Regions from separate parts of the Ruegeria sp. BF8 genome, predicted to be linked through region 4. Evidence: riboswitches for the same ligand, from Rfam matches in the RefSeq annotation. Region 4 holds a riboswitch; each other region holds the start of a gene.
The links. Region 4 has a riboswitch for cobalamin ahead of ACR0LD_RS15005 (DUF1636 family protein). Riboswitches for the same ligand answer to the same signal wherever they lie in the genome.
Positions count from the first base shown of each region.

Region 1: another riboswitch for cobalamin. It lies ahead of ACR0LD_RS13290 (hypothetical protein); the one in region 4 lies ahead of ACR0LD_RS15005 (DUF1636 family protein).
Region 2: another riboswitch for cobalamin. It lies ahead of ACR0LD_RS01835 (CbtB domain-containing protein); the one in region 4 lies ahead of ACR0LD_RS15005 (DUF1636 family protein).
Region 3: another riboswitch for cobalamin. It lies ahead of ACR0LD_RS01905 (DUF1636 family protein); the one in region 4 lies ahead of ACR0LD_RS15005 (DUF1636 family protein).

Region 1 is NZ_JBQFTL010000003.1:538,235-545,247, reverse strand. It holds gene ACR0LD_RS13310 (5'-nucleotidase C-terminal domain-containing protein) at 1-1,805, shown strand, start outside; RNA gene ffs (signal recognition particle sRNA small type) at 1,845-1,943, shown strand; gene ACR0LD_RS13300 (alpha/beta hydrolase family protein) at 2,025-2,882, opposite strand; gene ACR0LD_RS13295 (TetR/AcrR family transcriptional regulator) at 3,006-3,539, shown strand; cobalamin riboswitch at 3,568-3,785, shown strand; gene ACR0LD_RS13290 (hypothetical protein) at 3,872-4,279, shown strand; gene ACR0LD_RS13285 (protein-tyrosine phosphatase family protein) at 4,283-4,786, opposite strand; gene ACR0LD_RS13280 (DNA polymerase III subunit gamma/tau) at 4,942-6,696, shown strand; gene ACR0LD_RS13275 (YbaB/EbfC family nucleoid-associated protein) at 6,783-7,013, shown strand, end outside.
Region 2 is NZ_JBQFTL010000001.1:378,846-385,858, reverse strand. It holds gene cobM (precorrin-4 C(11)-methyltransferase) at 1-556, shown strand, start outside; gene ACR0LD_RS01850 (cobyrinic acid a,c-diamide synthase CobB) at 549-1,865, shown strand; gene cobA (uroporphyrinogen-III C-methyltransferase) at 1,862-2,590, shown strand; gene cobF (precorrin-6A synthase (deacetylating)) at 2,583-3,326, shown strand; cobalamin riboswitch at 3,370-3,578, shown strand; gene ACR0LD_RS01835 (CbtB domain-containing protein) at 3,615-3,785, shown strand; gene ACR0LD_RS01830 (CbtA family protein) at 3,790-4,488, shown strand; gene ACR0LD_RS01825 (hypothetical protein) at 4,553-5,047, shown strand; gene ACR0LD_RS01820 (DUF1636 family protein) at 5,035-5,379, opposite strand; gene ACR0LD_RS01815 (DUF302 domain-containing protein) at 5,524-5,985, shown strand; gene ACR0LD_RS01810 (thiamine pyrophosphate-binding protein) at 6,065-7,013, shown strand, end outside.
Region 3 is NZ_JBQFTL010000001.1:392,503-399,515, reverse strand. It holds gene ACR0LD_RS01925 (protein-L-isoaspartate O-methyltransferase family protein) at 1-348, opposite strand, end outside; tRNA gene ACR0LD_RS01920 (tRNA-Cys) at 576-649, shown strand; gene ACR0LD_RS01915 (NAD(P)-dependent oxidoreductase) at 869-1,825, opposite strand; gene ACR0LD_RS01910 (LysR family transcriptional regulator) at 1,934-2,809, shown strand; cobalamin riboswitch at 2,882-3,086, shown strand; gene ACR0LD_RS01905 (DUF1636 family protein) at 3,169-3,552, shown strand; gene cobW (cobalamin biosynthesis protein CobW) at 3,555-4,610, shown strand; gene cobN (cobaltochelatase subunit CobN) at 4,617-7,013, shown strand, end outside.
Region 4 is NZ_JBQFTL010000004.1:273,537-280,549, forward strand. It holds gene ACR0LD_RS14990 (FecCD family ABC transporter permease) at 1-524, opposite strand, end outside; gene ACR0LD_RS14995 (ABC transporter substrate-binding protein) at 525-1,478, opposite strand; gene ACR0LD_RS15000 (ABC transporter ATP-binding protein) at 1,475-2,281, opposite strand; gene ACR0LD_RS15005 (DUF1636 family protein) at 2,278-2,676, opposite strand; cobalamin riboswitch at 2,780-2,987, opposite strand; gene ACR0LD_RS15010 (hypothetical protein) at 3,633-3,932, shown strand; gene ACR0LD_RS15015 (hypothetical protein) at 4,296-4,595, shown strand; gene ACR0LD_RS15020 (hypothetical protein) at 4,651-5,265, shown strand; gene ACR0LD_RS15025 (hypothetical protein) at 5,318-5,623, shown strand; gene ACR0LD_RS15030 (hypothetical protein) at 5,666-5,839, shown strand; gene ACR0LD_RS15035 (hypothetical protein) at 6,622-7,013, shown strand, end outside.

The DNA.
Region 1 (7,013 bases), on a different contig from region 4:
TTGCGACGACCGATCTGCACATGAATCTGACCAGTTTCGACTATTATGCGGACCGGCCGGAACCAAGTGTGGGCTTCACCCGAACCGTCAGTTTGATCCGCTCTGCACGTCAAGAGGCGGAAGAGGCGAATGCAACTGTCCTGCTGTTCGACAACGGCGATTCCCTTCAGGGGACACTTCTGGGTGACTGGGCGGCCGAACAGACCGACGCTACCCACCCCTTGATGTCCGCCTTTGGGCGCCTGGGCTACGACACAATTGCGCTGGGGAACCACGACTTCGGCTTTGGTCTGCCAACTCTGGGCCGAATCGTTTCTCGGGCACCTTGCCCGGTTTTGTGCAGCAACCTGCAGTGTCTGACCGGGGTCGCGCCCTGGCAGAAACAGGCCATCCTGACCCGTCATGTCCACATCAACGGCCAAAGCATTGCTGTCCGAATTGGCGTTTTCTCGATCCTGCCGCCGCAGACGGTGAAGTGGGAAGCACTACAATTGCAAAGCCAGGTCGTAGCCGAGGATGCCGTCTCCACGGCGCGCCGGATGGCCGAGAATTTGCGTCGTCAGGGCTGCGACCTGATTGTGGCTCTTGCACATTCCGGCCTAGGCGAGCCCGACGCCGCGCCGATGTCGGAAAATGTGGTCGCACAGCTTTCTGCTCTGGACGGTATTGATGCAATCGTGGCCGGACACACGCACCTGACACTGCCCGACCCAAGCGATGGTAACCCGCAGCTGGCCAGACCCTTGGTCATGCCCGGATCAGCGGGGTCGCATTTGGGGGTGATCGACCTGACGCTTGCCGTGAACGCCACGGGAGAAGTGAGAATTGCTGGTCACAGCGCGCATCTGCGCGCGATCTGCCCGGGCGGGGCTGAAACCGGCGCTCGGGTCGTTCCTGAAGACCCTGAGATGGTCGAACTTTTTGCCGCCGCCCATAAGGCGACCCGCAAAGCCGCTGCCCAGTCGGTGGGCCGGATCAATCGTACCCTGCACAGCTATTTCACCTTTTGCGGGGTGGATCAGGGGCTGAACTTGGTCGCCGCAGCACAGGCGGCAGCCCTGCGACCGGTTCTGGCCGGAACGACCTTTGAAACCCTCCCTGTTCTGTCCGCAGCCGCACCTTCGAAATTCGGAGGCCGGGCCGGACCACGGCATTACACCGAAGTCCCGGCTGGCGATGTCACCGTAAGGCATGTCTCGGACTTGCATGTGTTTCCAAACCAACTGGCCGCCATGCTGCTGGATGGCCGCCAGATCGCCGAGTGGCTGGAGATGTCGGCTGCCCAGTTTTCCCAACTTGGCAACAGCGACGAGCAGGTTCTGATCGACCCCGAGGGCACCGGGCACAATTTCGACGTGCTGCATGGGGTGACCTACAGGTTCGATCTGACCCAGCCCGCGCGATATGATTTAGGCGGCCAGTTGATCGACACGTCCCATTCCCGCCTGCGCGATCTTGCCTTTCAGGGCCGCCCCGTCGATCCGGATGAACAATTCGTCGTTGCATCAAACAGCTACCGAGCCAATGGCGGCGGCAACTTTCCCGTCCCAGACCCGGCCCGCCTGATCCCGGTGCCGCCGCTGAGCCTCCAGGGAATCTTGCGCGACTACCTGGCGGGACGATTGGGTCCGGATCCGGTGGAAAACACCGCCCAAAGCTTTTCCTTTGTTCCGCAGGCGGGCCGGTCCGTGATTCTGAAGACCGGGCCACGCGCTGCAAACTACCTGCACGAGCTCGACCACTTTGCAGCCACCACCGACGGGCAGGACGCGCGCGGGTTTCTTAGGGTACGCCTGTCTTTGTGACGGGTTGCCAAGCGGGTGCGTGATGCCTATATCGGCGGTCGAGAGGTTGGCGCGGGCAAGCGCCTCGCCAACCTGGTCAGGTCCGGAAGGAAGCAGCCACAACGAGCCCCGCTTGGGTCGATGTCCAACCTCTCACTTGACGCCGCGCCGCGTATTCGGCCCGGTCAATCCAACCTCTGCATTTCGTCGTTGTTCCTGAAAACCGCGCTTGCGGGCGGGTCAGGCGATCAATCGCGGCCAAACGGCACTGCTGCGCCGGGCGAAGGCGCCGATATGACCGATTTCGGACAGTCCGAAATCCTTCGGCTGCAACAAATGCCGACGGGCGGTCGGACCATAGAGTTCAGCCAGCCGCCAGACGGCGGGCGGTGGCACAGTCTGGTCATCCTCGAACGCAATGATATCCGCCGTGGCGTTCGCCCGACTCCAATCCGCTTGGGGAAGCGTGTCTCCCAATTCGGGCAGATAGCTGGTGGGCGATGTACACCACTTGCGCCATTGCCAATAGACGCCCGCCGGCAAATCGGCTCCGAATCCCAGAAGTTTCCCCGGCAGGTACCCCAGAAGACGCACCAGAGGTGGCACGTGGCCATACCAGAACAAAGTCGCCAAGCCCTTGTAGGGCCACGGGTGATCGGCCACCGTCACCAAACCTGCGCACACACAGATCATCCGGTCGATCTGTTCGATTTCCGGTTGCAGCGGACCCAGCATTCCACCGACCGAATGCCCGATCACCCACAGTTTTGCCTGCGGGTATCGACGGCGCATCTCGGCACGCGCTGCGGGCATGTCGATCAGCGCCCAGTCCGCCATCGTGGCCTTCGAGTCTTTCAGCCGCTCGGTCAGCGAATGCTCGAAATCCCGGTAATCATATGTCAGGCAAGCCATACCGCGCTCGGCGGCCAGCCAGCGAGCAAAGTGCTGATAGTAGTCACGTGGCACTCCCGTTGCGCCGTTCAGCACAACAACGGTTTGCGGCTCGACCGCCGGAGTGTAAAGCCGCGCCGCCAGCTGGGTCTGGCCCGACGGAAACTTAAAGTCTTCCACGTCAACCGCGTGCTGCGAATCCAACATCTTTGCCTCCAAACACTCTGGACCGATCGGTCTAATACTTTGTGTCTGGACCAATTGGTCTAGGCCTGTCAATATTTGGCCTGCATGACCCAACGTCCACCAAACACCAAAGATCGCCTGATCGTGACTGCCGCCCGACTGTTCCAGCGCTCGGGCTATAACGGTGTCGGTCTGGCGGAATTGCTGGCCGAAGCGCAAGCCCCCAAGGGTTCGCTTTATCACCATTTTCCAAAGGGCAAGCCGGATCTGGCCCTGGCGGCGGCCAGTTGGGCCTCGGACGGGATGTTGAGCATGATCGCTGCGGCATTCGACGACGCCGCGGATTTTCGCGACGGGGTCACCACCCTGTGCCACAAGATCGCGAAGCTGTTCGACACCTCGGCCCAATGGGAGACCTGCCCGATCGCCGCCACCCTGTTCGAAAGCCCCGACAACCGCGCGTTTCGGGAACATGCCGACCGTCTGTATGAAAGCTGGATCATCGAAGTTCGAAACCACGCCGCGCGGTTCGGAGTTTCCGACCCTGAAAATGCTGCGGACACCCTGTTCATCGTGATGCAAGGCGGCTGGCAATTGGCCCGTGCCCGCAGGGATTCGAATGTGCTGCGCAGACTGCCTGATCTGTTCCCTTGGAACTCACTCCGGCAACCGGGCTGAAACCGTCTTGACTCGATCCCGGATACACCGCTAGCGATGAGTGGATGGTTCCCGTGCCGTTTCGGTCCGGGATGAAAAGGGAACACGGTGCGGTCCAACCCGGAACTCCGGAGCGGACCAAGGCCGCGACTGCCCCCGCAACTGTAGGCGGAGAGCGATGCCTAAATACCACTGACCGCAAGGTTGGGAAGGTCGGCAAAGCAAAGACCCGCAAGTCAGGAGACCTGCCATCAAACGTGAAACCGAAACTCGGACGGGGTGTCCGGGCAGGGTCTGGCCTTGAAACCGGCGTCTGTCCAAATCCACCTCGCCCAGCGCGCGGAGGGCGCAACATGATTTGGAAGACCGATACCCATGAATTCGCGGCAACCATCTGCCAGCGCACCGGAAAGACCTGCCCGGCATTGGCGCGCATGGCACGGGCCATCGCGCAGGCAATGGCGACGGCGCAGGCCGCTACATCCCCCGACTTCCAAGTGGAAGGCAGTAGCGAACTGGCCCATTGCGAACATGGCTGCACGGCGCGGTTCGATGCACGTCCCGAACGGATCCGCGTGTATTGCGGAGCGGCCGCCGACATCCCGTCCGACTGCCTTGATACCTACGCCGACATGCTGTTTGACGACCAGAGCGACGCCCTGCCTGCGCAGGTCATCAGTGATCGACCCTGTGCGATGCTGCAGGCCACGGCGATCATGCCCGTGGTCAGGGCCGAGCGCGAGTTCCGCGCAACCGCCTGAATGTCAGGTCGCCAGTGCCTCGCGCGCTGGGGCGACGGCCCAGTCCATCTGAGCATCAGTCTCAACCGCGCAGGGGCGTACGGCCCGCAGGCGTTTCAGGGCCTGTTCCGGCTGCTCGCCGCTCTCGATCATCAAGCGCAGAACAACCATGCCAGACCGCCCACAACCGCCCCGGCAGTGGACCAGTACCCGCCCGCCGCCCGACAGCGCATGGCGGGCGGCGGCGCTGACTTCGGGCCATCGGCCGGATATCTCGGTCGACGGCGCCGAGAAGTCGGCGACCGGAAGATGCGCCCACCGACAAGCGCGCCGATGAATGTCACAGCCCAATTCGCCCGCACCCACAGAAACCAGTTCGGCAAGGGTTGTCATCGAAATCACCAGCCCCGGCGCCCAGGCTGAAATCAGGTCCAGGTCTCCCTCATAGTCGCCGCCACCGCCGGGAACCGAGGTCAGGGCCAGCGTACCGCCGCCCACCTGCAATGCATGAACCACAAGATTTGTCATCAGACGTTCCCCCCGAAACTGGCTGATTGAACTTGATCCGCGCAGTATGCCTCACACCGCGCGCTCGCCAAAGCGAAAAACCTGCACCGGTGCTGTGGACGCGGGGCACCTGGAACTCTACCCTGCATCGTCAGTACGAATCCGTCAGAGCAGACATGACCACACAGTCCAGCCCCGCCTATCAGGTTCTCGCCCGAAAATACCGCCCGGAAACCTTTGCCGACCTGGTCGGTCAGGATGCCATGGTGCGCACGCTGAAAAACGCGTTCGAGGCGGACCGGATCGCGCAGGCCTTCATCATGACCGGCATCCGCGGCACCGGCAAGACGACCACGGCCCGGATCATCGCCAAGGGCATGAACTGCATCGGACCCGACGGCAATGGCGGCCCAACGACCGAACCCTGCGGCCAGTGCGAGCATTGCGTGGCCATCATGGAAGGTCGCCATGTGGACGTGCTGGAAATGGACGCCGCCAGCCGCACCGGCGTGAACGACATCCGAGAGATCATCGACAGCGTGCGCTATCGCGCCGCCAGCGCGCGGTACAAGATCTACATCATCGACGAAGTCCACATGCTGTCGACCAGCGCCTTCAACGCGCTGTTGAAAACGCTGGAGGAACCGCCCGAGCATGTGAAATTCATCTTCGCCACGACCGAGATCCGCAAGGTTCCGGTCACCGTGCTGTCGCGCTGCCAACGGTTCGACCTGCGCCGGATCGAGCCCGAAGTGATGATCGGCCTGCTGCGCAAGATCGCCACCGCCGAGGGCGCGGAAATCTCGGATGACGCGCTGGCACTGATCACCCGCGCCGCCGAAGGCTCGGCCCGGGATGCGACCTCGCTGCTGGATCAGGCAATCAGCCATGGTGCCGGCGAAACCACCGCCGACCAGGTGCGCGCGATGCTGGGACTGGCCGACCGGGGCCGCGTGCTGGACCTGATGGACATGATCGTGCGCGGCGATGCGGCCGGGGCCCTGACCGAACTGGGCGCGCAATATGCCGAGGGCGCCGACCCGCTGGCGGTGTTGCGCGATCTGGCCGAAATCACGCATTGGGTCTCGGTGGTGAAGATCACCCCCGACGCAGCCGAAGATCCCACCGTCTCGTCCGATGAACGCACCCGCGGCCAGCAGATGGCCGAGGCGCTGCCGATGCGGGCGCTGACCCGGATGTGGCAGATGCTGCTGAAGGCACTAGAGGAAGTCTCGGCCGCCCCCAACGCCATGATGGCCGCGGAAATGGCGGTGATCCGCCTGACCCATGTGGCCGATCTGCCCAGCCCGGAAGAGTTGATCAAACGCCTTCAGGACAGCCCTCCGCCGCCCGTCGGCGGGCCGGGGGGCGGCGTTCCGGTTGCCGGCAACACCGCCCCGCCCGTGACCGCGACGGCCTCGGCCCATGCGCCCACCCCGCGCGGTGTGGGCGGCGCGCCCACGGCGGCGTTGGCCCAAGACGTGCAGACCGCGCTGGCGCGTTATCCAACGTTTGAGCATGTGGTCGAGCTGATCCGCTCCAACCGTGACGTGAAGCTGCTGGTCGAGGTCGAGAACGGCGTCCGCCTCGTCTCGTACCAGCCGGGCCGGATCGAGTTCACGCCCACCGAAAAGGCCCCAACCGACCTGGCCGCGCGGCTCGGGTCCGCGCTGCAGCGCTGGACCGGCAATCGCTGGGCGGTCTCGATCGTCTCGGACGGGGACGCGCCCACCATCGCCGAACTGCGCGACGCGGCCGAGCTGGCGCTGAAGGCCAAGGCCGAAGAACACCCTTTGGTTCAGGCGGTTCTGACACAGTTCCCCAAGGCCCGCATCACCCGGATTGAAACACCCGAGGACCGCGCGGCCAAGGTCGAAACCGAAGCCCTGCCCGAGGTCGAAGACGAATGGGACCCGTTCGAGGAAGACTGATCATCCGCGCAGAAGGCGCGCTGCCCTTGTGAAGGACGCAGACGGCCCGTATTTAGGCCGCAAATCGAATGACAGGAGACACACAGATGCTCAAAGGACTCGGCGGTCTGGGCGACATGGCCAAGATGATGAAATCCGCGCAGGAACTGCAGACCAAGATGGCGCAGATGCAGGAAGAGCTGAACACCATCATGGTCGTCGGCGAATCCGGCGCGGGCCTGGTCAAGGCCACGGCCTCGGCCAAGGGCGAACTGAAAGGTCTGGACATCGACCCCTCGATCTTCAACAGCGACGACAAGGAAGTGGTCGAGGACCTG
Region 2 (7,013 bases), on a different contig from region 4:
TTCGGGCGACCTGTCGGTCTGGTCGGCGATGGGCGAACAGATCCGGCGCCTGAAACAGATGGGCATTCCAGTCAGCGTGACCCCCGGCGTTCCGTCCTTTGCCGCCGCGGCAGCCGCTTTGGGCACCGAACTGACCCTGCCCGGGCTGGCGCAATCGGTGGTGCTGACGCGGACGCCGGGGCGCGCCTCGTCCATGCCCGCGGGCGAAACGCTGGAAAACTTCGCCCGCACCGGCGCCACGCTGGCCATCCACCTGTCGATCGGCAATCTGGACAAGGTGGTGGCCGACCTGACTCCCGCCTATGGCGACGATTGCCCCGTGGCTGTTGTGTACCGCGCGAGCTGGCCGGATGAGCGGATCATCCGCGCCACGCTGGGCACGTTGAAGGACTCGCTGGACGAAAGCATCTCGCGCACCGCGCTGATCCTGGTCGGGCCGGCACTGACCGGTGATGGATTCGACGAAAGCTGTCTGTATTCAAAGACCTATGACCGTCGCTATCGTCCGCAAAGCGCCGACAGCCCGTGGTCGAGCTGGAGTCACGGCGATGACTAACCCGCCCGGACTGCTGATCTCGGCCCCATCCTCGGGCACGGGCAAGACCACGGTGATGCTGGGCCTGCTGCGCGCGTTGGCCGAGGACGGGCTGACGGTGCAGCCCTTCAAGAGCGGTCCCGACTACATCGACCCGGCCTTTCACCGGGCGGCGGCGGGGCGGGCCTCGTTCAACCTGGACAGCTGGGCGATGGGCGCGCCGTTACTGGGCGCGATTGCGGCGCAGGCCGAAGGCGCCGACATCGTGGTGGCCGAAGGGTCGATGGGCCTGTTCGACGGGGTCGCAAAGCCGGGCGAGCTGGGCCACGGGTCCAGCGCCGAGACCGCGCTGCGCATGGGTTGGCCGGTGGTTCTTGTGCTGGATGTGGGCGGTCAGGCGCAATCGGCCGCCGCTACGGCGCTGGGGTTCCGGATGTACAACCCCGACCTGCCCTTTGCCGGTGTGATTCTGAACCGCTGCGCCAGCCCGCGCCACGAACGCCTGACCCGTCTGGGGATGGAGCGCGCGGGCCTGCCGGTTCTGGGCGTATTGCCCCGGCGCGGCGACCTAACCCTGCCCGAGCGGCATCTGGGCCTGATCCAAGCGGTCGAGCACCCCGATCTGGAAAGCGCGATTGCCGGCTACGCGGCCTTTCTGCGCGCGCATGTGGATCTGGAGGCGATCAAGAGGGCGGTCTCCTCGGGCCCCGCGGGGCCGTCGTCGGCCGCGCTGTCGCGCCCTCCGGCGCAACGGATCGCACTGGCCCGGGACGCGGCGTTTTCCTTTACCTATCCGCATCTTCTGGAAGGCTGGCGGGCGGCCGGGGCCGAGATTCTGCCGTTCTCTCCGCTGGCGGACGAGGCGCCGGCCCCGGATGCCGATCTGGTCTGGTTGCCCGGCGGGTACCCCGAACTGCACGCCGGAACCCTGGCTGCGGCAGACCGGTTCCTGACCGGCTTGCGCAATCATGCCGAAACGCGGCCCGTGCATGGCGAATGCGGCGGCTACATGGCCCTGGGCGAAGGGCTGATCGACAAGGATGGCACCCGCCACCGGATGGCCGGGCTGCTGGGTCTGGTCACCTCGTACGAGAAGCGCAAGTTCAACCTGGGCTATCGCCGGGCCGAGTTGCTGGCCGACATGCCCGGGTTCTCGGCCGGGACCGCGCTGCGGGGGCACGAGTTCCACTATTCCTCGATCGTCGAGCAGCCCGACGCGCCCTTGGCACGGGTTTTTGACGCCGAAGGCGCCGAAGGTCCGCAGACCGGATCGCGCCGCGGACATGTCACCGGTACGTTCTTCCATCTGATCGCAAAGGCCAGCGCATGAGCGGTTACGTTTCCTTCATCGGGTCCGGTCCCGGCGACCCGGAATTGTTGACCCTCAAGGCCGTGGACCGGCTGCAAAAGGCCGATGCGGTACTGTTCGACGATCTCAGCAGCGGGCCGATCCTGAGCCATGCGCGCAAGGAGGCCGACCTTGTGGGCGTGGGCAAGCGCGCCGGGCGGCCCTCGCCCAAGCAGGACCATGTCAGCCGCCTGCTGGTCGAGTACGCCCAGACCGGCCAGCGGATCGTGCGGCTGAAATCGGGCGATGGCGGCCTGTTCGGACGGCTAGAGGAGGAACTGGTGGCCCTGCGCGCTGCCGGGGTCGCCTACGAGATCATTCCGGGCATCCCCTCAGCCATTGCCGCGGCTGCCGCGGCAGGCATCCCGCTGACCCGGCGGCTGACCGCGCGGCGCGTGCAGTTCGTCACCGGCCACGATGTCAGCGGGAAGCTTCCCGAGGACTTAAACCTGCCCGCGCTGGCCGACCCGGGTGCGACGACGGTGGTGTTCATGGGCAAGCGCACCTTTCCACTGCTAGCCGGCGCGCTGCACGCGCATGGGCTGCCGCTGGATACCCCCGCGCTGATGGCCGAGTCGGTCTCGACGCCTGAGCAGTCGCTGCACCGGTCCACCGTCGGTGCCTTGGCCGAGCGCCTGGGTTCCGAGATCGGCACCGCGCCAGCGCTGATCCTTTATGGTCCGCTGGCGGAGTTCGACGATGATTGATCTGGTCTTGATCGGGATCGGCACCGGCAACCCGGACCACGTGACCTTTCAGGGCGCGCAGGCGATCCGCGCGGCCGATCTGATCCTGATCCCGCGCAAGGGCGCCAACAAGGCCGATCTGGCCGGCGTGCGCGAGGAAATCATCCGCAAGGTCACCGGCACACCGCCCCAAATCGCCTATTTCGACATCCCCGAGCGCCGGTCGCAAGATGGCTACCTGCGCGGCGTGGATGAATGGCACGACGCGATCGCCCTGCGCTGGCAGGAGGCGATGGCCCGGCACCCCGACGCGCGCACCGTCGCCCTGCTGATCTGGGGCGACCCGTCGCTCTATGACAGTTCGCTGCGAATCGCGGCGCGGCTGGACCCGCAGCCGAACACCACGGTGATCCCCGGCATCACGGCGCTGCAGGCGCTGACGGCGGCCCATGCCATGCCAATCAACGAGATCGGCGCGCCTTATCTGGTCACCACCGGCCGGCGCATCCGCGACGAGGGCTGGCCCAGCGACGCCGATACGGTTGCGGTGATGCTGGATGGCGAATGTTCGTTCCAGATGCTGGACATGGCCGATTTTGACATCTGGTGGGGGGCTTACGTGGGTATGCCCGAGCAGACCCTGATCAAAGGTCCGCTGGCCGATGTGGCCGATGAGATCCTGCGCACCCGCACCGAGGCCCGCGCCTGGCACGGGTGGATCATGGATATCTATGTTCTGAAAAAGCGCGGGAATTGACGCGAAAGGTCGCAAATGGCGATTGCGCCACAGCGGCATTCACGTCTAAATGGACGGGTCTGGTCCTGCCGGAGACATCCGGATGCTAAGAGGGAATTTGGTGCGGCCTGCGCGCAGGTCAAATCCGAAGCCGCCCCCGCGACTGTAAGCGGTGAGCCCTGTTCAACCAGCCACTCCCGATCCGTTCGGGGGGAAGGCGAACAGAGGCGCTGACCCGCAAGCCAGGAGACCTGCCAGGCGAACAATGAAACACCGGCCGTCGGGTGCGGCGGCACAGGAGGACAGAAAATGACGACACAAACGCAAACCGCATCAACGGCACGCGCTGGCATTCTTTCGGCAGTGTTCGCGGCAGCTCTGGGCCTGGGGATCATCACCCTGGCCGGTCACGTTCAGGCATCGGCGCTGCATGACGCCGCCCATGACGTGCGCCACGCAACCGGCTTCCCCTGCCACTAAACCAATGTTCAGTCGCATTCTGACCAGCGCGTTGTTCGCTGGTGCTGCAGCCGGGTTGATCGTCGCCCTGCTGCAGTTGGTATTCGTGCAGCCCGTGTTGCTGCATGCTGAACTGTATGAATCCGGAGAGCTGGTGCATTTCGGAGCCGAGGCCGTCTCGGCCCATCCCGAGCTGCCGGGCATGTTCTCGGACCTGACCCGCGACGGGTTGAGCGTGGTGTTCACCATGCTGACCTATACCGGCTATGCGCTGGTTCTGGTCGCCCTGATGTCGCTGGCCGAGGCGCAAGGCCACCCGGTTGACGGGCGCACGGGCGTGCTATGGGGGCTTGCCGGTTTCATCGCCTTTCACCTGGCGCCGGGCTTCACCCTGGCCCCCGAGGTTCCGGGCGTTGCAGCAGCCGATGTGTTTGCGCGGCAGATCTGGTGGTGGGCAACCGTCGCGGCCGCTGGTGTGGCCATGTGGCTGATCGCCTTTGGCGGCGGCATCGTCAGCTATCTGGTTGCGGCCGTGCTGCTGATGGCCCCGCACCTGATCGGCGCGCCGGAACCCGACGTGTTCACCGGGCCGGTTCCGACCGAGATCGGGGCCCTGTTCGCCGCACGCGCCTTCGGAGTGGGCCTTGTGGCCTGGGTGCTGCTGGGTTCGTTTGCCGGGTATTTCTGGCAAAGCGAGGGCAAGCGCGTCGAAGCCGCGGCCTGATCCCCGAAATCCCACGACCCGCCGGCGCTCAACCGGCAGGTCATTTGCTTTTCAAGGAAACACGATGACACGCTCGCTTGCTCTTTTCGCGATCGGTCTGGTCTTTGGCGGGGGCGCCGGGTTCGTGCTGGCCGCGGCCAACGGCGTCACCTTCGACGGCCACGACCATGCCGACCCCGCCCAACATGGCGGCCATCACGCCGAGGCCATGGCCCATGACCATAGCACCGCCATCAACCTGCCCGCCGGACCGGACGCGCCGGGGCTGGAGATCGCCGTCTCCCCCGACCCGATGGCGGGTTGGAACCTGCATGTGATGCCAAAAAACTTCCGCTTCTCGCCGGAGAACGCCTCGCTGGACAACAAGCCCGGCGAAGGCCATGCGCATGTCTATGTAAACGGCGTCAAGCTGGCCCGGCTTTATGGCAACTGGATGCACATTTCGGACCTGCCCAAGGGCGACACTACCATCGAGGTCTCGCTGAACGCCAACAGCCACAGCCCGCTGGCCGTGGATGGGGTGCCGGTCAGCGCCTCGGTCACGGTTCAGGTGGACTGAAACGCGGGGATCCGCGCCCGCAGACACAAGCGAAGCCGCCCGCACGGCCGGGCGTCTTCGATCCAGCCATTCGGGCTGTTCAGAATGGTCCGGCAGGTCGCCGCAATGTCATCGGCATCGGCAACCGGATCGATCCCCGAAAACACGTAGGACGCCAGGCTTTCCCCCTGCATCGCCACCACGGTCGGCTCGTCGCAGCCGCTGAAACAGGCGTGCTCGGCGATCTCGATCTGCCCGTCCAGTCCCGCAGCGCGCAGGGCGTCCGATACGGCCTGACGCTCGGCCGGCAAGTCGCGCTCGCCCGCGCAGCTGCTGCAGATCAAAACACGCATGCCACTCGCCTGCCTTTTCCGTTTCACACTGTCGCTTGTGCGGGTTTCGCACCCCCGGCGCAAGCCCGCCACCCACGATATTGTGACTGTACGCACCCGGGAATTCGGGAAGACTTGGGCCAACCACGACCTGGAGAGCCCGTGATGAAACATCTTGTGTTTTTCCTCGGCCTGCTGGCGCTTCCCGCGCTGGCGGCCGATATCGAACCCCGGCCGGGTTGGGCCGTCCACCCGACGACCAAGGCCTATGACGCGCTGGTGGCCGACACGATCGCGGCGGTCAAGGCAAACGGGATGGCCGTGGTCACGCAGGCCGGGCCCACCAAGGCCGCCGCCGCGCGCGGCATCACCATTCCGGGCAATCGGGTGATCGGCGTCTTCAACAACGACTATGCGGTGCGGGTTCTGGAACAATCGGTGCCCGCGATGATCGAGGCGCCGATCCGCCTGTACGTCACGGAAAACGAGGACGGGACCGCGACGCTGTCCTACAAAACGCCCACTTTGGTCTTTGCCCCCTACAACGGTGGCTCCGACGCCTTGCCCGCGATTGCCGCAGAGTTGGACGCCAAATTCGCCGCCATCGCCCAGATGGCTGTCAAATAGTCACACTGACGTGATGCGGCTTGCACCGGCCCGGAACCTCCGCAATCTGCTGCGCAACGGAACTTACGGAGCTTGTTCGATGCAGGACCTGTCCCCCCGCGCTGCGGACCTTCTGGCGCAACGGCTGTACGAGGCCGGGTGCCGCCACGCATTCGGCATGCCCGGGGGCGAGGTGTTGACCCTGGTCGATGCGCTGGAACAGGCCGGGATCACCTTTCACCTGACCAAGCACGAAAACTCGGCCGGTTTCATGGCCGAGGCGGTGCACCACCGCGACGGCGCGCCGGCGGTTCTGGTGGCGACTCTGGGTCCTGGGGCCATGAACGGCATCAATGTCGTGGCCAACGCGCTGCAGGACCGGGTGCCGATGATCGTGCTGACCGGCTGCGTCGATGCCGACGAGGCGCTGACTTACACCCATCAGGTCATGGATCATGCGCAGGTCTATCGCTCGATCACCAAGGGCACGTTCACCCTGACGGCCAAGGGCGCCGACATCATCGCCGACAAGGCCGTGTCGCTGGCCACGCAGCCACGCCCCGGGCCGGTGCATATCGACGTGCCGATCTCGGTCGCCGATACACGGGTGTCGGTCGCCAAGCGCCGACGGCTGACCCGGGCCGCCCGCGTCGCGCCCGAGGGCACATGCCTGGAGAAGGCCCGCCGATGGGTCGCCGACGCCGAGCGTCCGCTGGCGATCATCGGGCTGGACGTGCTGTATGACGACTCGCGCAGCGTGGTGCGGGCGTTTCTGGAACATTTCGGCATCCCGTTCGTCACGACCTACAAGGCCAAGGGCGTGGTGCCCGAGGATCACCCGCTGTGCCTGGGGGGCGCGGGGCTGTCGCCCTTGGCCGACACGCAGCTTGTGCCGCTGGTCGAACAGGCCGACCTGATCCTGTGCCTGGGCTATGACCCCATCGAAATGCGCCCCGGCTGGCGCGAGATCTGGGACCCGGACGAGAAACGCGTGATCGACATCTCGGCCGTGGTGAATGACCACTACATGCATCAGGCGGGGCTGAACC
Region 3 (7,013 bases), on a different contig from region 4:
CGCGTCGGCTGCGTTGGCCTCGTCATCCTCGACGCCCACCACAAGCTGCGCCATGTTCGCGGCCACGGCGGTCGAGTATCCGAACGCTGGGGCGATATCCAGAACCACCTCGTCATTCGAAATATTCAATGCATCCAGCATCTTCGCCAGAGTCCTCGGCTCCAGCAGGCAGCGCCCGTTTCCCAGGTCGATCAGGTCGCCAGCATAGGCCACTTCGCGACTGGCATCCGGCACGAAGTTCTCACGCTGGACCTTCAGCATTGAATCGATGATCGGGAATTTGGTGACATCAGAGGGCCTGATCTGAGTGTCTACCATCGTGTGGCGTCGGGCTGCGAAATCCGTCATGTGACCGCTCGTATATTTCCCATGGTTGCTCGGCTTTTGCCACATCCGATCCCGCCCGGCAACGGCCAGCCCGGCAAAAATTGCAGGCCGCGACAAAAGTTGCCACTGCGCTGACCGACCATCCAACGCCGTGGTCGGCGGAATTTTCAGCAACCCTCTGGACGTTGTTCGGGAAAGCTGCTAGAACCGCGTCTGCACCACGTCAAGTAATTGAAATTGCTTGAAAAGGCGAGTTGGCGGAGTGGTGACGCAGCGGATTGCAAATCCGTGTACACCGGTTCGATTCCGGTACTCGCCTCCAACTTTCCAGCCTCGCATTGCATCGCTGTTCTCTGGTCCTGTGATAGTCGCCTGGACCAGTTTGTTGATACGAAACGCCAAAATACGCGCGGAGATGGTTAGCGCAGCCGAGCTAACCAGTAATTTCCGGGCAAGGATTTAGTCCGCGCTGGGTCACCAGCGACGCGGTCGGTACATGCGAGCCCCCCCGGAAAGGGCGTGCCTTGCGCTGACCGTCGGCTCAAACTGTGCTTCGGCCTTGAGGAATCACCTCATACCCCGGCTCTTCCGGTTCATCGTCCTGCATCTCGGCCGGAAAACCGGGCGCGGTAATGCTCAGCCCGGTTGCATCCTCGAGCCGTCGAATGACGTTGGGCGACAGCTCGCGCGCGCCATAGCGGGCGATGGCGTCGTCGAAGATCTTAATCATCAACGGGTTCATCTCCAACGGCACGCCGACGCGGTCGGCGACCTCCTGGAACAGGCCGATATCCTTTTTCACCAGGTCCATGGTGAAGGAAATATCGCGCGAGCCGTTCAGGATCACCTGGCTTTCGGTCTCATGCACGAAGGACGTGCCGGACGAAATCTTGATCGCCTCGTAGGTGGTGTTCAGGTCCATCCCGGCGGCCTTGGCGGTCACCAGCGCCTCGGCGCAGGTGATCAGGTTGGCAGTGGCCAGATAGTTGGTCAGCACCTTCAGAACCGAGGCCGTGCCCAGATCGCCGGTATGCAGAATGCGCCGGCCCATGGTCGTAAGGAACGGCAGGATACGCTCGAACGTGGCCCGGTCGCAGCCCGCGAAGATCGAGATATTGCCCGTGGCCGCCCGGTGGCACCCGCCCGAAACCGGGCAGTCCACCGCCGCCCCGCCGCGTTCGATCACCATGGCCCCCAGGCGTTTGACCTCGGCCTCGTCGGTGGTGGACATCTCCATCCAGATCTTACCGTGGGTAACCTCGGGCAGCATCTGCTGCATCACTGCGTCCGAGGCAGCGGGCGACGGCAGGCAGGTGATGACCGCATCGCAATCGCGCATCATCTGGGCCGGGCTTTCACCGGCTTTTGCTCCCTTGGCGGCGAACTCCGCCACAAGATCGGGGTTCAGGTCGTGTACCGTCAGGTCGATACCGTTGCGCAGCAGCGACCCCGACAGCTTGCCCCCCACATTGCCCAAACCGATGAACCCGACCTTCATGTTCTGCCCTCCTGCAGGCGCGTTTTCGTTGGCCTGAGTATTTCCGTTGCCCTGCAACAAAAGAAACGAATAAAAAGTCGATCTAGATGCAAAATATTTTGGTGCTGAATGGACCGCCTGCCCAATCCGGCCTGGCTGCGCAGCTTCGAAGCCGCCGCCCGCCATCTGAATTTCACCACCGCCGCGCAGGAACTGGGCCTGACCCAGACGGCGGTGTCGCTGCATATCCGCTCGCTCGAGGCGGACCTCGGGCAGCCGCTTTTTGCCCGCAACGCCCGACACCTGTCGCTGACCGAGCTGGGCCAGTCCTATGCGCTGACCGTGCGCCGGGCGCTGTCGGATATTGCGCTGTCCACCAACAGCTTGTTCGGCCCCGCCTCGCGGCAGGCGCTGACCATCCGGGCGGCGATATCGACGATGACCTACTGGATCGCGGCCGAGCTGCCCGCGTTCAGCGCCCAGCACCCCGAGATCCCGGTGCGGCTGGTGTCACATATCTGGAACGACTCGGCCGCGCCTGCGGATGTGGACGTGGAAATCCGGCTGGGCTATGGCGACTGGCCCGGAGTTGCGGCCGAACAGCTGTGCTCGGAACGGCTGGTGCCCGTCTGCCGGGCGCAGGACCCGGCGCCAGACCTGCAAAACGGCCCGTTGATTCACATTCTGGGGTATGAGGACAACTGGGCGCGGTACTTCGAGGCCACGGGCACCGACCTGCCCGACCGCCCCGCGCGTAATTCGGCGGATACGACCGTCACGGCGCTGCAACTGGTGATGGCCGGCGCTGGCTATGCCACCGTTCTGGAGCGGTTCGCGCGCAACGCCATCGCCCAGGGCGCGCCGATCCGGGTTGCGGGGCCGGCGATTCCCTTTGCCCAGTCGCATTATCTGATCCGCAGCGTCAGCGCGGCGCCTCCGTCCATCCCTGCCCAGTTGTTCCTGGCCTGGCTGCGCGACCGGCTGGCCGGCGATGCCGCGGATTGATCCCGGCAAGTCGCTTTTTCTATCCGACGCGAGGCACTTGGCCCCGCGCGCTTGACAACCCCCCTGCCCGTGCCGCATGTCGCTTGCGTTGGTGTCTGTGCAAGCAGATGAAAAGGGAATGCGTCAGCGGTTTTCCGTCAAACGCAGCCGCCCCCGCGACCGTGACCGGAGAGGGTGCCCAAATGCCACTGGCTGCTGGCCGGGAAGGCGGGACATCCGACAGAGCGCCGCTCTGACATCCGCAAGCCGGGAGACCTGCCAACGCCCGAAGACAAACCGGACGGGGTGTTCCGGTGTCGGGCCCATGTCCGCAACGTGGCCCGCGCATACCCCGTCCCCCGACAACCGAGTGAGGGGGGATGAGAGACGTGACCGAGACCACACCAGTTGAACTGCTGGTCTGCACCACCTGCCGACGCGGGCTACCCATCGAGGATGACGCCCAGCGCCCCGGCACGCTGCTGCACAAGGCACTGGCAGCCGCCGACCTGCCCGCGGGCATCACCCTGAAGCCGGTCGAATGCCTGTCGAACTGCGATCAGGGCTGCTCTATCGTTCTGCGCGGCGGGCCGTCGCGCTGGACCTTCGTCTATGAAAACCTGAACGAATCCGACCATGTCGAGATCATCGTCGAAGGCGCCACCAAATATTTGGCCTCCGATGATGGCCTTGTGAAATGGCGCGACCGCCCTGAACATTTCCGCAAGAACTGCGCCGCCCGCATTCCCCCGATTGGAGCCTGAGCATGAGCACCCTCGAAAAACTTCCCGTCACCGTCATCACCGGCTTTCTCGGCTCGGGCAAGACCACGCTGATCCGCCATCTGATGCAAAACCCGCAGGGCAAGCGGCTGGCCGTGGTGGTCAACGAATTCGGCGATGTGGGCGTCGATGGCGAGATCCTGAAAAGCTGCGCCATCCCCGACTGCCCGGCGGAAAACATCATGGAACTGGCCAATGGCTGCATCTGTTGCACCGTGGCCGATGACTTCATCCCCACGATCGAGGCGCTGATGGCGCTCGACCCGCGCCCCGATCACATCCTGATCGAAACCAGCGGTCTGGCCCTGCCGAAACCGCTGCTCAAGGCGTTCGACTGGCCCGACATCCGTTCCAAGATCACCGTGGACGGCGTGATCGCTCTGGCCGATGCCGAGGCCGTGGCCGCAGGCCGCTTCGCCCCGAATGTCGCGGCGGTGGATGCCCAGCGCATGGCCGATGACTCGATCGACCACGAAACGCCCCTGTCCGAGGTGTTCGAGGATCAGATCGCGTGCGCCGACATCATCCTGCTGACCAAGCCTGACCTGGCCGGCCCCGAAGGCGTGGCCAAGGCGCGCGAGATCATCGCCGCCGAGGCGCCCCGCCCCCTGCCCGTGGTCGAAGTGGCCGAGGGTGCGGTGGACGTGCGCGTGGTGCTGGGGCTGGAGGCCGCAGCCGAGGACGACATGGACGCCCGCCCCTCGCATCACGATGGCCATGACGACCACGAACATGACGATTTCGAAAGCATTGTGGTCGAGCTGCCAGAACAGACCGACCCGGCGCAGCTGGTCGCCAATATCGAGCGTCTGGCGAACGAGCTGAACATCCTGCGGGTCAAGGGCTATGCCGCCGTTCAGGGCAAGCCGATGCGCCTGCTGGTCCAGGCGGTCGGCGCGCGGGTGCGGCACCAGTATGACCGCCCGTGGAAACCCGAGGAAGAGCGCCGCTCGCGCCTTGTGGTCATCGCCGAGCATGACGACATCGACGAGGCCGAGATCCGCGGCATCCTGACGGGCGTCACCGAGGCCGCCGAGTAAGCACCGATGCACGTCGTCTTCCGCGAAAGCCACGGGCTCGAAGAAACCGAGACCCCGACCGATCTGGGCCAGAGCCCGGCGGATCTGGTGGTGCTGTCCTTTTCGGACAGCGACCTGGGTGCTTTCGCGGCCGGCTGGCATCGCGGCGGCGGGCCCGAGGGGCGGATGCCCTCGTTGCGGCTGGCCAACCTGACGGCGCTGAAGCACCCATTGTCGGTCGATACCTATGTCGAGCAGACGCTGGAGGGTGCCAAGGGCATCCTGATCCGGCTGATCGGCGGAGTGCCCTATTGGTCCTACGGGTTGCAGCAGGTGCTGGCGCTGGCGCAGGCCAAGGGCATCGCGCTGGCGGTGCTCCCCGCCGACGGGCGCGAGGATCCGCGGCTGGACGACTATTCCACCCTGCCGGTCTCGACCCTGCGGCGGCTGGCGCATCTGTGCGACACCGGCGGCGAGGTGGCCGCGCAGGCGGCGCTGGCGCAGATGGCGCTGGCGGCGGGGCTCTATGCCGGGCCGGTGATGGGGGCTAAGACTCTGCCCGACTGCGGCGCGTGGTGCCCGGATCGCGGCGTGATTGCGCCCGAGGACGCATTCGCGGGCGAAGGCCGGCGCATCATCGTGACGTTCTACCGCGCCTACCTGACCGCGGCCGATACCGCGCCGGTCGCGGCCCTGATCCGAGAAATCCGCGCGCGGGGTCATCAGGCGGTAGGGCTGTTCGCGCCCTCGCTCAAGGCGCCTGCGGCGGCGGAATGGCTGGCCGAGATTATCCCCGAGATGACGCCCTCGGCGATCATCAATGCCACCTCGTTTTCGGGCAAGGGCGCGTCGGGCACATCGCCCTTGGACGTGGCGGGCGTGCCGGTATTTCAGGTCGCGCTGGCCACTTCGCGCCGCAAGGCCTGGGCCGAGGCAGAACGCGGCCTGTCGCCCGCCGATCTGGCCATGCATGTGGTCCTGCCCGAGGTGGACGGGCGTATCACAGCCGGTGTCGCCTCGTTCAAGGAGCCGGGCAAGCGCGACCCGCATCTGGAATATTCCCGTTTCGCCCACCGACCCGAGCCCGACCGGATCACCGCCATCGTCGACCGGGCGATGGCCTGGGTGGACCTGGCCGAGAAACCAAAGGCGCAACAGGTCCCCGCGCTGGTCCTGTCCACCTATCCGGGCAAAGACTGGCAGATGGCCCATGCGGTGGGGCTGGACGCGCTGGCCTCGGCCGAGGCGATCCTGTCCGACCTGCAGGGCGCCGGCTATGACACCGCCCCCGCCGAACCGATTGCCGATACCCTGCTGGACGCCCGGATTTCCTGGCCGGTCTCGGCCTACCGCGCGGCGCTGGCGCAACTGCCCGAGGCGTTGCGCGCCGATCTGGAAACCGTCTGGGGCGCACCCGAGGACGACCCGACCTGTGCCGATGGGGCCTTCCACTTCACCGCGCTTCGGCGCGGCAAGGCGCTGGTGGCGTTACAGCCCGAACGCGGCACTCCGGAACTGCGCGACGACGAATACCACGACCTGTCGCGCACGCCCCGGCACGGCTACGTAGCCTTCTACCTGTGGCTGCGGCACGGGTTGGGCGCGGATGCGCTGATCCATATCGGCGCCCACGGTACGCTGGAATGGCTGCCGGGCAAATCGGTGGCGCTCTCGGCGGAATGCTGGCCCGAGGCGCTGATCGGCGATCTGCCGGTGATCTACCCGTTCATCGTGAACGACCCGGGCGAGGCCGCGCAGGCCAAGCGCCGGATCGGGGCGGTGACGCTGGGCCACATTCCTCCGCCGATGAAGCAAAGCAGCACGCCCGACCGCATGGTGCGGCTGGAATCGCTGCTGGACGAGTTCTCGAACGCCGACGGGCTGGACCCCAAACGGCGCGACCGGTTGCAGGCCGATATCCGTGATGAGGCGCAGGCCATCGGGCTCGAGGCCGATCTGGGGCTGGATCAGGCCACCAGCACCGCCGAGGCTATCACCCGCATCGACCGCTTCGTCTGTGACATCAAGGAAAGCCAGTTCGGCGACGGGCTGCACGTCTTTGGCCGCGCGCCGCAGGTTGCGGGCAATTTCGATACTGCCGCGTCAGCACAGACCGAACGGCAGGCCCTGCTGGATGCCTTGGCCGGCAAACGGATCGAGGCTGGCCCGTCCGGCTCGCCCTATCGCGGGCGCACCGACGTGCTGCCCACCGGGCGCAACCTGTTCACCACCGATCCGCGATCGGTCCCCACCCGCGCCTCCTATGCGCAGGGGGTGAAGCTGGCCGAAGAACTGGTGCGCCGCCATCTGCAAGAGGAAGGCGATTATCCCAAGGGCCTGATCGTCGATCTGTGGGGCTCGGCCACGATGCGGACGGCGGGCGAGGAATTCGCAATGGCATTGCACCTGCTGGGCGTCAAACCG
Region 4 (7,013 bases):
ATGATGACGAAAGACACCGCCACACCGGTCAGGACCAGGCGGTCCGCGCTTGTGGCGCCGGCCCAGCGGGCAACGCTCAGGACCGTCAGCGTGGCCGCCAGGGCACCCAGAAACGCCATGACCGGCACGGTCAGAAGCCCCAGAAACAAGCCGGTATGCAACAAGGCAAGAATGGCTCCAAACGCGCCGCCGGCCGAAATGCCCAGCAGGTGCGGATCGGCCAGCGGGTTTCTTGTGACCGCCTGGAGGGTGGCCCCGACTATCGCCAGTCCGGCCCCGACCATGACGGCTAGCAAGGCGCGCGGAAAACGGATTTCCCAGATAATCGCGGCGCGGCCCTTTGACCATGTCGGCTCGTCCGAGGATAGGCCGGCTTCGTGCAGCAACACTCCCCAGACGGTCTTGGTGGGCACCGAAATGGCCCCCACCAAGATCGCAAAGGACAAGGACACGACCAACACGACCAGCCCCACCAGCATCGCTGCCCAGAGCGGAAGTACCCGGCGCGCCTGCACTACGCGCATTTAGTTGCCGACCGAGGCAGCCGGGCCCCAAAAGCCATGGGCGAGCTTCCGAACCGCCTTTATGTTGCGCGGTCCGGGTGTGGCCTCGACATATTCCAGGACCACGAAACGATCGTTCTTGACCGCGTCCAGATCTGCAAATGCAGGATTATTGACCATGAAGTCCCGCTTCTGCTCGGCGGCGACGTCGCCATAATTGACGATCACAATGACTTCGGGGTTGCGATCGACGACTTCCTCCCAGGTGACGGTCGCCCAGCTTTTCTCGAAATCATCCATGATGTTGACGCCGCCTGCGGCCTCGATCAGAGCGGTCGGCATGGCATAGCGGCCGGCAGTGAACGGCGTATCCTCGCCGCTGTCATAGACAAAGACACGCAGCGGTTCGTCCGAAGGATTCAGGCTGAATGTGATCTCAGCAAGTTCGGCCTTATATCCCTGGACCAGCTTTTGCGCCCTGTCTTCGACACCGAAGATACGACCGAGGTTCAGAAGATCGTTGTACATGTCGCTCATGCTGGCTTTGGGCTTGTCGCCGATATGGATGCAGCTTTCAGTCAGTTCGTAGACTTTGATCCCGAAAGGTTCGAGCGTCTCTGGCGTCACCTCGCCACCCACTTTCATCCCGTAGTTCCAGCCCGCGAAATAGAAATCGGCATCTGCGCCGACCAGCACCTCTTTGCTGGGATACTTGGCCGACAGCTCGGGCAGCTGCTGCACTCCGGCGCGCATGTCCTCGTCCAACGTCTTCCAGCCGGAAATGCCGGTATATCCCACCATTCGGTCGGCCAGGCCCAGCACCAGCATCATTTCCGTCAGGTTCACGTCGTTCGAGATCGCCGCCTTGGGCGGTTCGTCAAAGGTGACGGTTCGATTGCAACTTTGCATGGTGGTTTCCGCGATCGCGGTATTGGCGGCCAAAGCCAAGCCCAGGACTAGGGTGGTCGGTTTCATTCCAAGCTTCCTTCTGGTTGGGGATTGGGGAGTTGATAGGTCAGGTGAGGTTTGTGACTGAGGCTGAGTTGCTCTTGCCGGGCGGTGACATCGAACGTGTCAGAGACAAGCCTGTCACTCAGCACTGTCTGGGTTGGGCCAAAGCCGCAGGGTCGACCGTTCTTCAGAATCAGAACACGGTCGCAGACATCGGCGGCCAGGTTCAGATCGTGCAGCGAGGTGACGATCGTCAGGTCGAGGTCCCGGATCAGCCGCAACACCTCTAGCTGGTTGCGGATGTCCAGGTGGTTGGTAGGCTCGTCCAGCACAAGAATCCGGGGCTCTTGGGCAAGGGCGCGGGCGACCATCACACGCTGACGCTCGCCGCCGGACAGAGTGGCCAGCCCACGGTCGGCAAACCCGTGCAGATCCATTCGGTGAAGCGCGGACTCGATGATCTGGTGGTCACGACTGCCGGGCGTGGACAGGCCTAACCGGTGCGGCACACGTCCCAACGCCACGACGTCGCGCACGGTCAGCGCGAAATCCGAGGGCTGCTCCTGCAGCACGGCGGCAACCTGACGCGCCAGCGCCCGGGGGGCCATTCTTTTGACGGACACGCCGTCCACCAGAATGTCGCCCGAGGACGGACGGTGATAGCCGTAGATCATCCGCAGAAGGGTTGTCTTGCCGGCACCGTTCGGCCCCACAACCCCCATGACCTGCCCGCGCATCAGCGCAAAACTGGTCTCGTGCAGCACCAACGGCGCTCGTTTTCGCGGCGCCCAGGTGACGGTATCCACCGACAGCAAAGGCGCGCTCATGAGGCGCAATCCGCATTTTCCGAAGACGCAGCCATCGCGGCTGGAATGCGGGCCAGCGTCGCGTGGCGAAGCCCGGCCGGGCGGTCGACCGAGCTGCACCATCCATCGCGCAACTGCTGGTACAGCCGGGCGAATTCCACCAATGCCCCGGTCTCTTCAGACGTCAGGCCGCCAAACAGGTAAGATGCCTTGCCCGGCGCGTGATAGGCGACGGTACAGGGTCGGGTGCACCCGGCCATGCAGGCCGCACCGGAAACGTCAAAACCTGCCAAACCGTCGTCTTCGGCCAGCGCGGCGCGCAATCGTCCGATCAGGTCAGGCCCGGGGCGTACGGCTGCGCCCTTGGGTCGGCAAGATAGGCAAACCGTGATGTGATGTGTTGATTGTCGGCTCACTTCGCCCTCCGCGAAATCGCGGGACGGAAAGGGAACCAGTCATGTCAGCGGCGCAAGCCGAAAATGCCATCTTGGCCTCCTTCCGGGACACCCCGCCCGGGTTGAGTTGCGTTTGATGATGGCAGGTCTCCTGACTCGCGATGTATGGCTTGCCCCGCCTTCCCAGACCTATCGGCCCAGTGGCATCCGGGGGTCGCACACCGCCTACAGTTGCGGGGGCAGTCACGGAATTGGCGTCAGAACGGCGCCGCACCGTATTCCCTTTTGCCCGACCGCCGAAACGATCGGGAACCATCAGCGCAAATCTCATCCATGAGTCGGGTTGCACTGTCAACGACGTTCTGGGCGGGTGCGTAATGGAGGTATCCAGGCGACCCTTCGGCACCACCTGAGCGACAGACCGGGCCGCGAATCACGTCGTTTTGACCAACTGGATTAAGATAGCTCGGAAGGTCCCGAAACACGGCGGCGCAAGCGGGCCGACTGCCAAGCCTCCGTGAGCGGCCTCGCCTTTTCCCTTTGAATGCAGAAGCCTATCGTTGGAAAGCGTACAAAATTTACGCGCGGAAAAATCATTGATTTATCCTGTGATTGATTCAAACATACGAATTCGACACAACTTTAGCTTTACCTCCGTTGTTGTCGCTGTCGCCCGTTTCGTCGGGCCCTTCCGACTGCTGGAGTGAGTGCTGGCGGTCGGAAGGCATTTTACGAAGATCAGCGTTGGGAGGACGCAGTGCCGGGATTAAATTTACGAACCCTTCCGCGAAAGTTCGCACCGGTTTTTACCCATAATGTCATAACATCAGCACGCTTTGTTCACGGTCCCGGGGATCGGCAGAATATCTGTCTGCCAGCCATGTCATTGGCCGCAAAATCGGGGACCGCTTAGACGTGAGCGCGCAAAATAAGACCACCTATTCCAAAAGTATCAACAAATCTGTGAGGAGAAGAAAATGATTAACAAAGCTATGATGATTTCAGGCGCGACGTGTTTCGTACTGCTAGCGGCGTGTGACGACACCAGCACGTCAAGCGCACCTGCCGAACTGACCCCCGCCCAACAGGCGTGTCTGCGAGACGTGGCCAAAACAACAAACAATTCGCAAGTGGTCGTGCTCTCATCCGCGTTCAGCGAGGCTGGAACACAAGTTACCGTTGGGGTTGGAGAGGATCGGGCTCCGTGGAATTGTATTGCCTACAGTGATGGCGCGACAGCTGGTATCGAGTTCCTGGGCGACGAAGGCGCGTTGTGACCGGTTTGATGCGTAGCCGAAATCGGCTGCGCAGCACTGGCTTGATACGCTGAGGTCCGGCTTGGTCTGCAGAATAACCATCATCGCGTTCGCGACCCTTTACCTGTTGGCGTTGTTTGCGTTTGTGACGGGCACTTTTGGCTGGTTTGGACAGGAACGAGACCCATTGTCCGGCGTATTCCTTTTGCCGCTGGGTCTGCCTTGGGTCCTTGCGGTGGACCTTTTCTCAGAGTCGGCCAAACCGTGGCTCGCGGCGATTGCACCGGTGCTCAACCTGTTGGCACTGGTTTTGATATGCAGATGGGCACGTGGTTTGCGCCAGGAATGAAGGCGGAACTCTTTCCCGCAAAATGGGAGGAAAACATGGGAAAAGTGATCTTGGGGCTTGTGATCGGGCTCATCCTCGGCGTGGTTGGAGCGATGACCTTGGGCGGCGGGGCCGCGATGGGTGTCGGCGTTGCGACAGGCTTGTCCGCCGGTGTGTGCACCACATTGAAGGGAGCTCAGGCCGAGAACCTGATCACTGCCGAGCAAGCAGATCAGATCCTCAATCGCGTGAACTCCGAGATGGCATCATTGCAAGGAATTGAAACGACGGACGAGATCGTCGGCAGCGCACAGGCATGCGATGAATTTCTGGCAAAGTTGCGGGAAGCGAAGTGAGGTTTCTGCTCACCGGAAACATAACATTTACGATAGACCGACAGAGGACCTGCTTATGAAACGCAGTTTTTGGAATTTTTTCACACCCGCACTTGCGATCAGCGGAACGGCCGCCCTGGCCATGTCAGACGCCGACGACGCGTGTATCGACCATCTGCGACAGGTCGGTGGACCGGACGGTCAATCCGGTACGATCGAAAGCTCACAGTTCTCGGAAGCCGGCACGCTCGTCATGCTGCGTGACGCCGGCGGAACACTTTGGCGCTGCATTGCGTACAAGGACGGAAGCATTGGCGAGATGTCGGTTGTCGAGGCGATGGATGATGGTGGCGGAGCCATGGACGGCGCTTCCGGGTCTACAGGTAGCCAGCGCGTCACATTCGATGCCGGATCCACCGGCGCCGAGCTCGTCGGCCAACTCGCGCCAGGGGAATCGCAGCAATACGTTCTTGGCGCGAAGAACGAACAGTTCCTTTACGTCCGCGTTGCTCCCCGAAATGGATCCTTGGACTACGTCATTCGCAACCCCGATGGGTCTGAATTGCTGGGATTGATGTCTGCGGACAAGGAGTATCGCGGACAGCTGTGGCAATCCGGCGATCATGTTGTCGAGGTCATCAACCGCGGCAACTCTGCCGTCGACTACAACGTCATTTTTGGAATTGAGTAGGTGATCGACCTGAAACCCTGAACCGCATTTCCAAAACAATCAGGAAGAACAGATGAAATCCAAGACCTTAGTGGCGATCGGCGCGGTCAGTGCCTCTGTGCTTGCAGGATGCGACGAAAGTGGCGGATCAGTGGAAGCAAGTGCACCGATTGTGGGCAGTTCCAGCGATCTGTCGTCATTTGAAGGGGCAAGAGCAGGTCAGGCTGAAATGGGCATTCAAAGTCTTGGGTTTGAACTCATCCGAAGCGAAGGGCTGACCTCGTACTGGTTCAACAAGGAGACCGGTGCCTGTGCTCGGATCACGACATCTGAGGGAAGATACTCGGACGTAGCGATGCTGCCGTCAGGTGACTGCTGACACACATTTATCAATCCCAAATCTGCAAAAAGGAGCTCCAACTTGCATTTCGACCTGGCACATGCGGCGATTACCGTTGTCGCCTTGATCATCACCAACCTGGCCTTGAAGTCGGCTGGCGTGATCAACGAAGAAAACAAACACCAATGGAACTGGAAAGTTTTTCTGGCCTACTTCGTGGTCATATTTATCATCAATCTGGTGTGGCCGATCTAAGGCTTCAGGGCGGGAACCCAAACGCCGACCTGACCTGATTACCGTGAACACGCCTCTCCGCGGGATTGCCGGCAGGAAAAGCGTGAGCATCGCCGGCTGAAAACAGAAAGGAATACGCATGCGGTTTTTGACGTCCCTCATATTCATCGGTGTTCTGGCAACTGCGGCGAATTCTGACGTCACCAGTCGAAACGGTGGCCCAAGCAACAGCCAGATGCTCTCAAAGGGCAGCGACGGAGGCGTCGACGGCGTCGCTTTCTTTCGCCCAGTCCTAAGCGGCGTTTTGTATCGCTCTGGCTTCAGGGGCGGCGACAAGGGTCGGACGGGCTTGAGCAACGCTCAGCGCGAAACACTGTGCGATGAAGGGTTTTCAGCCGGGTTTTACGCGGATTTCGGCAAGAACACTGAATACGGCCGAACCAGTTGTGGAAACGGATCCTTTGACTATCAGAACGCCAGATCGTCCCGCCCCGGCAGTGTCATGGCCGCCGTACACGAGGTGATTGAGGACCCTGGAAAGGGTCCTGTCCTGGTGCACTGCATGTGGGGCGTTCATTCCTCAGGCGCCTTGTCGGCAATGGCACTTGTTCAGTTTTGCGGTTGGACGGAGGAAAGGGCCAAGGCCTATTGGAATGATGCCCGAAACGGGGCCCCATGTTCGGGCGGGTGTGACCAGTGGATTGACTCGAAATTCTCAAACTTCAGTGTCGACCCCACTTTGAAGATCTCCGCCGAACAACAGGCCGCGATTTGCCCCAAATGACATCCGGAGGACTATCCAAATGAGATTCAATCTTCTGGGGTCACTGGCTCTCATTGCACCCACAGCCTTGTGGGCGAGCGACGATGTTCGCGGAGAAGCCACGACATTTGATAGTCCCAATGGTGTTACGGAACGCTGCATTCGGATCGAAAAAGTCCCAACGGGCGAGTACAAGAACAGCGATCTTGAGGAAGAAACTGCCTATTGCGAGATCGATTTCTATGCGCCCGAAATCGCCATTTGCCCAAAAACTTGGAGCACCAGCCCGGGAATGGCCGTCTACGATATTTCGGAAGGACCCTACGTGGGGAACCGCTCTGAGTTCGAGAGAAACGCTTGCAAGGAGGGCAAGTCGGCAAAAGAACTGGCCAATGGCAGAGTGGCCAAATTCAAATCCACCATGAACCAGAA